One region of the Streptomyces nidicola genome, then DNA from elsewhere that is predicted to be linked to it. Evidence: riboswitches for the same ligand, from Rfam matches in the RefSeq annotation. Region 1 holds a riboswitch; the other holds the start of a gene.
What was found. A riboswitch is a leader RNA that binds a small molecule or an ion and turns the genes downstream of it on or off. The one in region 1 is predicted to bind glycine.
Positions count from the first base shown of each region.

Region 2: linked by a shared signal. The riboswitch ahead of gcvP (aminomethyl-transferring glycine dehydrogenase) and the one ahead of gcvT (glycine cleavage system aminomethyltransferase GcvT) in region 1 are both predicted to bind glycine.

Region 1 covers NZ_JBNBPI010000001.1:3,358,214-3,362,861, forward strand. Annotated here, with positions in the region: gene ACOKM3_RS15205 (enhanced serine sensitivity protein SseB C-terminal domain-containing protein) at 227-1,015, opposite strand; gene ACOKM3_RS15210 (enhanced serine sensitivity protein SseB) at 1,143-1,967, opposite strand; gene ACOKM3_RS15215 (AAA family ATPase) at 2,100-2,720, opposite strand; glycine riboswitch at 2,881-2,979, shown strand; glycine riboswitch at 2,980-3,081, shown strand; gene gcvT (glycine cleavage system aminomethyltransferase GcvT) at 3,137-4,252, shown strand; gene gcvH (glycine cleavage system protein GcvH) at 4,317-4,648, shown strand, end outside.
Region 2 covers NZ_JBNBPI010000001.1:7,531,309-7,535,956, reverse strand. Annotated here, with positions in the region: gene ACOKM3_RS34035 (hypothetical protein) at 1-10, shown strand, start outside; gene ACOKM3_RS34030 (DUF5999 family protein) at 362-562, shown strand; gene gcvP (aminomethyl-transferring glycine dehydrogenase) at 614-3,499, opposite strand; glycine riboswitch at 3,686-3,781, opposite strand; gene ACOKM3_RS34020 (PRC-barrel domain-containing protein) at 3,905-4,279, shown strand; gene ACOKM3_RS34015 (DNA polymerase IV) at 4,222-4,648, opposite strand, start outside.

The sequences.
Region 1 (4,648 bases):
TCCGTCGTACACAGAGGCGAAGCCCCCTTGCTGCGGGAGTCTTCAACCTGGGCGCGATCTGTTGCCAGACTTGACGGCGAAAGGATGCCTAAACGTGATGCTGGCTGGGGTGTTCCGTTATCCGGACTGCCGTGAACGGGAGGCGGACACGGGGCAGTTGGGGTGAAGCGGACAAACGCCGGACGGGCTGGATGATTCCAGCCCGTCCGGCGTTTGAGGACATCTTTCAGTAGGTCGCGCCGTACGGCGGCGGATATCCGTACCCACCCCCGGCGGGAGCCGCATGCGCCTCACGGTCGTAGAACGGACGTGCCTGCCGCAGCCACATCGCCACCGGGTCGTACTCGTCCGACATGGCGACGGTGGACACCGGAAGGCCCTCCGGGACCGCCGGGATGGACTGCTGCATCATCGCCCGCACCGCGTCCACGGACGCCGGGGACGTGTCGTAGACGTCCAGGCCGATGGCGAGATAGGGCGCACCCAGCGTGGGCTGGACCCAGGCGCGGCGCAGCGAGCGGATCGCCGTCGTCCGATGCGCGTTCTGCGTCAGGACCGCGTAGAACTGGGGGATTTCGATCGTCGGCTCGGAGAGCCGCAGCGGACCCGCCGGCTGCCGGTCGAGGCCGCCCGCGATACGGCGCAGGTCGAGCCACGGGATGCCGACGCCGCCACCCGGCGCGTGCGGGTTCAGCCAGAGCCCGTAGTGGTCCGGGTACAGCGTGCGCGCCGCGTCGACCCCGCTCACCACCTCGTACGCCCGCGACCAGCCGGAGGCGGAGAGCTCCTGGGCGGAGGTGACGCAGGGGGCGTACGAGAAGCCGTCCACCTCCATGTTCCCGTACTGGGCGTCCGGTGATCCGGCCTGGCCGTGCCAGAGCAGCATCCAGACCTGCCCGGCCGCGGGGTCGGCGAGGGCCTTGAGGAGCGCCTCGTACGCGTCGTAGCGTCCCGGCGTCACCTGGCGCAGCATGTGCTCGACCTGTCCGGCCGCGGCCGTGCCCGACGCACTCACCCGTAACCGCCCCTTCGGCTCTTCAAATACGTCCGTGTTCCACACGTGGCCGGAAAGCGAGGCGCCGTCCGGTCACGTCATGAAACCAGCTTAAGCGGCGATACTGACACCGACTTGACGGACGCCGTCACCCTTCTCGTACGTAGAACGGCCGTACGTGTGTACGCAGCCAGTCCGCGACCGGGTCCTGCGTCACGTCCAGGAACACCAGGTTGACGGCCCAGGCCACCGGCGCCCGGCCCAGTGCCCGCCCCAGCGCGTCCAGCGGCAGGTCCCCCGCGCCGCTCGGGACGCCCACGGACTGCGACAGCTCCACGCCGATGAACAGGGACGGCTCCGCGTCCTCCACCGTCGCGAGGCAGCGCCGGGCGCTCAGCACCGTGCCGAGCGCCTCGAACTCCTCGCGCACCGCGGCCAGGAAGTCCATGGGGTCGACCTGCCAGTCGGGCTCGCTCAGCACCACGCGGCCACCCGTCGCCGGGCCGTCCAGCGGCGTGCGACCACTGCGGGCCAGTTCGGCGACGGCCGGCGGCGGCAGCGGCACACCCACCGTGCCGTCCGGGTTCACCGCGATGCCGACCTGCGGCGGAAGCCCGCGCGCGAACTCCACGGCCGGCGCCACCGTGCAGTCCATGCGGCCACCGGTGACCGCCATGAACTGCTGCTCGGAGCTGAACACGGGGACGTAGGCCTGGCCGGCGATCTCCAGGCTCGGCAGATCGAGGTCCCTGCTGGCGTTCGAACCGCCCCTGGGCAGCGGTATCCACACGTGGCTGCGGCCGAGCACCTCGACGATCCGGCCACCCGCCGAGCTCCCCGCCTCCTGGCCGAGGGCCGCCGCGAGGACCTGCTCCAACTCGTTGGCGGGCCAGCCCTGCGCGGGGTGGGCGTAGCCGCCCTCGTGCCCCTGGGCGTGACCGTGACCCGGCTCCTGGGTGCCTGGGAACTCCATGACTGCCATCAACCTCTGCTGTTCTGCCCGCTGCTGTGCCCGCCCGACCTTAACTCGTACACACATGGGGACACGGTGCGGTTCCTTCCGCTTACCGGGCGGGCACCGGTGTCCTACCGGGCAGGCACCGCGTCAGTCGCCGAACGTGATCCCTCCCAGCGCCTCCATCGCCGACCGGTCGAGCAGCACCGCCGACTCCATCCCGGCCGGCAGGTCTCCCCGCTCCGTCGAGCTGACGAGCGCGCCCACCGCGCGGCGGTGCCGGGCGAAGGCGTACCGGGACACCCCGCGGCCGCGGTCCCGCTGCCCCTCCAGGGCCGTGTCCGCCGGTACGTCGAGCAGCATCAGGTGGACGGCGGCCCCGCGCCGCCGCGCCGTGCGGATCACCCAGCGGCGCACCCACGCCTGCGTACCGCAGTCGTGCACGACGACGCTCACGCCCGAGCGCATGGCCCGGCGCAGCCCCACGTAGTGCGCGACGCGGACCAGCGGGCGGTACAGCGCGTACGGCAGGTAGCGCGGCATGCGAGCGGCCCAGCGCTCGCGGGTGTCCTGCGAATCGATCCGGATCTCCGTGACGGCCCGCCGCATCAGCGTCGACTTGCCGCTGCCCGGCAGGCCGGAGAGCACGACGAGGTCGCCCGCCGCGAACGCGAGCCTGCGCGGCGTGTGACCGCGGCGGCCGCGCAGGTCCCGCACCGAGCGCTGACCGGGGATCCGCACCCCTGCCACCACCGGCGCCGAAGCAGACACCGCATAAGCCCCCGCCACTGCCTTGTGCACCGTGATCGTCCTCCCCGCTGCGGTCACGTCACCCTTGCCCCTCAAGTGTAAAGAGAAGGTAATGCCCCTCAAGGGGTTTCCCTGTCGGACGGGCATGCAATGATGTGCGCGCAACTGCATACCGGCCGCTTGAATCCGCGCGGGAGAGTTCCGGGAACGACGAGTACCCGGACGCCGAAGGAGCAAGTTCCTCCCTTGAATCTCTCAGGCCCCGTACCGCGCGGGCGAGGCAGATCTGAAAAGTGGGGCGCCTTTGTGACACGGCGCCCCCACCCAAGGTGCAAGCCCCCTCGGGGCGAACCTCTCAGGTTCCGATGACAGATGGGGAGGACGTCTCGTACGCGAGACCCCGCCATCGCCGTCATGCCCCTGGGAGCAGACCAGCTATGACCCGCACCACCGCACTGGACGCCCTGCATCGTTCGCTCGGCGCGACCATGACCGACTTCGCCGGCTGGGACATGCCGCTGCGCTACGGCAGCGAGCGCGACGAGCACAACGCCGTGCGCACGCGGGCCGGCCTCTTCGACCTCTCCCACATGGGCGAGATCACGGTGTCCGGGCCCCAGGCCGTGGACCTGCTCAACCACGCCCTCGTCGGCAACATCGGCTCCGTCGGCGCCGGCCGCGCCCGCTACACGATGATCTGCCGCGAGGACGGCGGGATCCTCGACGACCTGATCGTGTACCGGCTCGGCGAGACCGAGTACATGGTCGTCGCCAACGCGGGCAACGCGCAGGTCGTACTCGACGCCCTCACCGAGCGCGCCGCCGGCTTCGACGCCGAGGTCCGCGACGACCACGACGCGTACGCGCTGCTCGCGGTGCAGGGCCCGACCTCTGCCGCGATCGTGAAGTCCGTCACGGACGCGGACCTTGACGGCCTGAAGTACTACGCGGGTCTGCCCGGCACCGTCGCCGGTGTCGAGGCGCTCATCGCGCGCACCGGCTACACCGGAGAGGACGGCTTCGAGCTGTTCGTCTCCCCCGCCGACGCCGAGAAGCTGTGGCAGGCGCTGACCGAGGCGGGCGCCGAGTACGGCCTCGTCCCCTGCGGCCTGTCCTGCCGGGACACGCTGCGCCTGGAGGCGGGCATGCCGCTGTACGGGCACGAGCTGACGACCGACCTCACGCCCTTCGACGCCGGTCTCGGCCGCGTCGTGAAGTTCGAGAAGACCTCGCACGGGGCTGACTTCGTGGGCCACGACGCGCTGGTCTCCGCCGCCGAGCGCGCCGAGGCCAACCCGCCGCGCAAGCTCGTCGGCCTGATCGCCGAGGGCCGCCGCGTCCCGCGCGCCGGGATGTCCGTCGTGGTGGACGGCAAGGTGATCGGCGAGGTCACCTCCGGCGCCCCGTCCCCGACGCTCGGCAAGCCGATCGCGATGGCGTACGTGGACCCCGCGCACGCCGAGGCGGGCACGGCGGGTGTCGGTGTCGACATCCGCGGCAAGCACGAGCCGTACGAGGTCGTGGCCCTGCCGTTCTACAAGCGCCAGAAGTAGCCCCCGCCCGTCCGGGCGCCCCCTCCGTCACCAGCACCTTCCCGCGTACAGGAGAATTCGCATCATGAGCAACCCCCAGCAGCTGCGTTACAGCAAGGAGCACGAGTGGCTCTCGGCCGTCGAGGACGGCGTCGCCACGATCGGCATCACGGAGCACGCCGCGAACGCGCTCGGTGACATCGTGTTCGTCCAGCTCCCCGAGGTCGGTGACACCGTGACCGCGGGCGAGACCTGTGGCGAGCTCGAGTCGACCAAGTCGGTCTCCGACCTGTACTCCCCCGTCAACGGCGAGGTCACCGAGATCAACCAGGACGTCGTCGACGACCCGGCCCTGGTCAACTCGGCCCCGTTCGAGGGCGGCTGGCTGTTCAAGGTCCGGCTGGCCGACGAGCCGAA
Region 2 (4,648 bases), 4.2 Mb from region 1:
GCTCGCCTGACCGACCGGGGCCCGCCGACGGCCCCTGTCGCGCACGCCTGTGCCCCGCACCGTCCGCCGTCCGGTCGCGGGGCACAGCCCTGCCCGGGCGGACTAGCCCGTACCGACCACTCCTAACCACCCGAAGGGAGAGTCGAGTTGAACTGAACCGTCCGCACGGGTGATGCGTCTGACACCCATAAGGACCGCTGCAAGGAAATCCCTGCGGATTGACGCCCACAGGGCAACACTGGGTTCCAGAAACTCACGAAATCGGGGGGCGGCCATGAACAAGCCTTCAAGCCGCAGCACGACAGGCACCACCAGCACAGCCCACGTCATCGAGATCACTTCGCAGCGAAAGATCCCATCCATGTGCCAGCACCAGCCACTCTGCCCGACAGCGGAATCCGAGGACAGGGAAGCAGCACTCCCTGTGGCTCACCACCCCGAGCAGGGGTGGAGCCTCCTCTGCAACGGGGTCCTGCTCTTCGAGGACACCGGCGAGCTGCTGCCCAGTGGCAGGATCATCGCCCCGCACCGCCCACTGGGCACGGTGGTGACGGCGGCGTAGGGATCAGCTGAGCAGGACTGCGCGACCGACGGCCGCGCAGTCCCGAGTGGATCAGCCCTCGTAGGCGTCGAGCGGCGGGCAGGAACACACCAGGTTCCGGTCGCCGAACGCCTGGTCGATACGCCGCACCGGCGGCCAGTACTTGTCCGAAGCGACCACCCCGGCCGGGAAGACACCTTCTTCCCGGCGGTACGCGTGCTCCCAGTCACCGCCGAGCATCCCGGCCGTGTGCGGAGCGTTCCGCAGCGGGTTGTCGTCGGCGGCCCACTCGCCGGAGGCGACCCGCTCGATCTCGCCGCGAATCGCGATCATCGCGTCACAGAACCGGTCGAGCTCCTCGATGTCCTCGCTCTCGGTGGGCTCGATCATGAACGTCCCGGCGACCGGGAACGACATGGTCGGCGCGTGGAACCCGTAGTCGATGAGCCGCTTGGCGACGTCGTCGATGCTCACGCCCGTCGCCTTGCTGAGCGGCCGCAGGTCGATGATGCACTCGTGCGCGACGAGCCCGCCCGGGCCGTTGTAGAGCACCGGGAAGTGCGGCTCGAGCCGCTTGGCGATGTAGTTCGCGGAGAGCACGGCGACCTGCGTGGCCCGCTTCAGCCCCTCGCCGCCCATGAGCCGTACGTACGCCCAGGAGATCGGCAGGATCCCGGCGGAGCCCCACGGCGCCGCGGAGATCGGGCCGACGCCCGTCTCGGGGCCCGCGGCCGGCTGCAGCGGGTGGTTCGGCAGGTACGGCGCCAGATGCTCGCGCACACCCACCGGGCCGACGCCGGGACCACCGCCGCCGTGCGGGATGCAGAACGTCTTGTGCAGGTTCAGGTGCGAGACGTCGCCGCCGAAGCGGCCCGGCTTGGCGAGGCCCACAAGCGCGTTGAGGTTGGCGCCGTCGACGTAGACCTGACCGCCCGCGTCGTGCACGGCGGCGCAGATGTCGGCGACGTGCTCCTCGAAGACACCGTGCGTCGACGGGTACGTGATCATGAGGACGGACAGCTGGTCGGCGTACTGCTCGATCTTGGCGCGCAGGTCCTCGATGTCGACCTCGCCGTCGTCGGCGGTCTTCACGACGACGACCTTCATGCCGGCCATCACGGCGCTCGCCGCGTTCGTGCCGTGCGCGGAGGACGGGATGAGGCAGACGGTGCGCTGCTCGTCCCCGTTGGCCCGGTGGTAGCCGCGGACGGCGAGCAGACCGGCGAGCTCACCCTGCGAGCCGGCGTTCGGCTGCAGCGACACCTTGTCGTAGCCGGTGACCTCGGCGAGCCGCTCCTCCAGCTCACGGATGAGCGTCAGGTAGCCCTGCGCCTGCTCGGCGGGGGCGAAGGGGTGCAGCTGGCCGAACTCGGGCCAGGTGACCGGCTCCATCTCCGTCGTCGCATTGAGCTTCATCGTGCAGGAGCCCAGCGGGATCATGCCGCGATCCAGCGCGTAGTCGCGGTCGGCGAGCGTCCGCAGGTAACGCAGCATCGCCGTCTCGGAGCGGTGCTGGTGGAAGACGGGGTGCGTCAGGTAGTCGTCCTCGCGCAGCAGCCCGCCCGGCAGCGTGTCCGCCGCCTCGGCGTCCAGCGCCTCGACGTCCCCCTCGACACCGAACGCGCTCCACACGGCGCCCAGTTGGGCCCGTGTGGTGGTCTCGTCACAGGAGAGCGAGACGTGATCGGCGTCCACGAGACGCAGGTTGACGCCGGCCTCGCGCGCCGCGGAGACGACCTCGGCGGCCCGGCTCGGCACCCGCACGGTGAGGGTGTCGAAGTACGCGCCGTGCACGACCTCGACGCCGCCCGCAGTGAGCCCCGCGGCGAGCACGGTGGCGTAGCGGTGGGTGCGCCGGGCGATGGACTTCAGGCCCTCGGGCCCGTGGTACACGGCGTACATGCCGGCCATGACGGCGAGCAGCACCTGCGCGGTACAGATGTTGCTGGTCGCCTTCTCGCGGCGGATGTGCTGCTCACGGGTCTGCAGGGCGAGGCGGTACGCCTTGTTCCCGTCGGCGTCGACGGACACACCGACCAGGCGGCCCGGCAGCGAGCGCGCGAACTTCTCGCGCACGGCCATGTATCCGGCGTGCGGACCACCGAAGCCCATCGGGACACCGAAGCGCTGCGTCGTACCGACGGCGATGTCCGCGCCGAGGTCACCGGGCGAGGTCAGCAACGTAAGAGCAAGAAGATCGGCGGCGACGGTGACGATGGCGCCCAGCTCGTGCGCCTGGTCGATCACGGGCTTGATGTCCCGCACGACACCCGAGGCACCGGGGTACTGCACGAGCACGCCCACGACACCGCGCTCGGCGACCTCGGCGGGAATCCCCTCGCTCAGGTCGGCGACGACGATCTCGACGCCGGTCGGCTCGGCACGCGTCTCGATGACGGCGATGGTCTGCGGAAGGGCGTCGGCGTCGACGACGTAGACGCCGTTCTTGACCTTGCCGACGCGGCGCGACAGCGCCATGGCCTCCGCGGCGGCCGTGCCCTCGTCGAGCAGCGAGGCGCCGGAGGTCGGCAGTCCTGTCAGCTCGGCGACCATGGTCTGGAAGTTGAGCAGCGCCTCGAGACGGCCCTGCGAGATCTCCGGCTGGTAGGGCGTGTACGCCGTGTACCAGGACGGGTTCTCCATCACATTGCGCAGGATGACGGGCGGCGTGAACGTCCCGTAGTAGCCGAGGCCGATCATCGAGCCGAGCACCTGGTTGCGCTCGGCGAGCGACTTCAGCTCGGCGAGCACCTCGGCCTCGCTGCGGGCGGCCGGAAGGTCGAGCGCCTCGGCGCTCTTGATCACATCGGGCACCGCGGCCGCGGTCAGCTCGTCCAGCGAGCCGTAGCCGACCTGCGCGAGCATCTTGGCCTGAGCGGCGTCATCGGGGCCGATGTGGCGCTGCTCGAAGGGGATTCCTCGCTCCAGCTGCGAGAGCGGAATACGGTTGGCGGTCATTGGCGGAGGCCTCCTGGTCATTGCGACCTACGAGGGGCACCACGGCGCGGGTACCCGGACGGCCTCCCCCTCTGTCATCTCAACCTGAGAGCTTCACCGGCCCACCCCGCGAGAACACGGAACACACCGGCTTGCACCGTCGGTGAGAGCGGAAACCGTGCACCCCGCCCTGCTTTCCAGAGTGACCTCGTCCGTGCGGTACAGGGGCCTGAGAGATTCCGGGGAGGATTTGCTCCTTCGGCGCCCCCGACTACTGTCGGAAGACTCTCCCGCACGGGGTCAGCAGCCACTCGCCAGCCTACCAGCGGCTACTTGGCCGCAGCCCCCGAGTGGCCGCCTTCCGCAATGTGCTCTTTCGTAGTGCTTACAGACGAGTTGCGATCATCGCGATCAGTTGGAGGGCCCGTGCAGACCGATGTTGATCCGCGCAATCTGATCGGCCGCAAGGCGTTCGACCGCAACGGAGCCAAGATCGGCACCATCGACGAGGTGTACCTCGACGACGCCACGGGCGTGCCGGAGTGGGCCGCGATACGAACCGGCCTGTTCAGCCGCGATGCCTTCGTCCCACTCGAACCCAGCGACTTCACGGACGGCACACTGCACGTGCCCTTCGAGCGCTCCCTGATCAAGGACTCCCCCGACTTCGGCGTCGGCCGCCACCTCTCCCCCGAGCAGGAGCTCCAGCTCTACGACCACTACGGTCTGGACATCACGGCCCCTCAGTCCCCCGACGTCACGTTCGGCAAGGTCGCGGGAGCGGAGGACGACCCGACCTGAACCTCGGCGCCCTCCACCAGCGGCAGCGGGTCCGCCGACTCCAGCTCGGGATCATCGACCCGGAAGGTCCGCACCCGCCCCGGCACCACCGCATACGGCGTCTCGAACCGCACGGTCACCCGCCCCAACCCGCTCCCCTGCACCCACCCGGGCCCGAACTCGGCATGCCGCACATCGTGCCCGGCCAGCCATCGCCGCTCGATGGGCTCGGCGGCCTCCACGGGCTCGGCCGCGACCGCATCCCCCTCCGGCTCCTCGGCCGCCGCCTCCTCCGCGGCCGCTTCCTCGGCGGCGGCGAACTGCGCGAACAGGTCCTCCTGCGTGAAGTCGGCGAGCCCGCTGACGCCGACCCCCAGCAATCGCACGCCG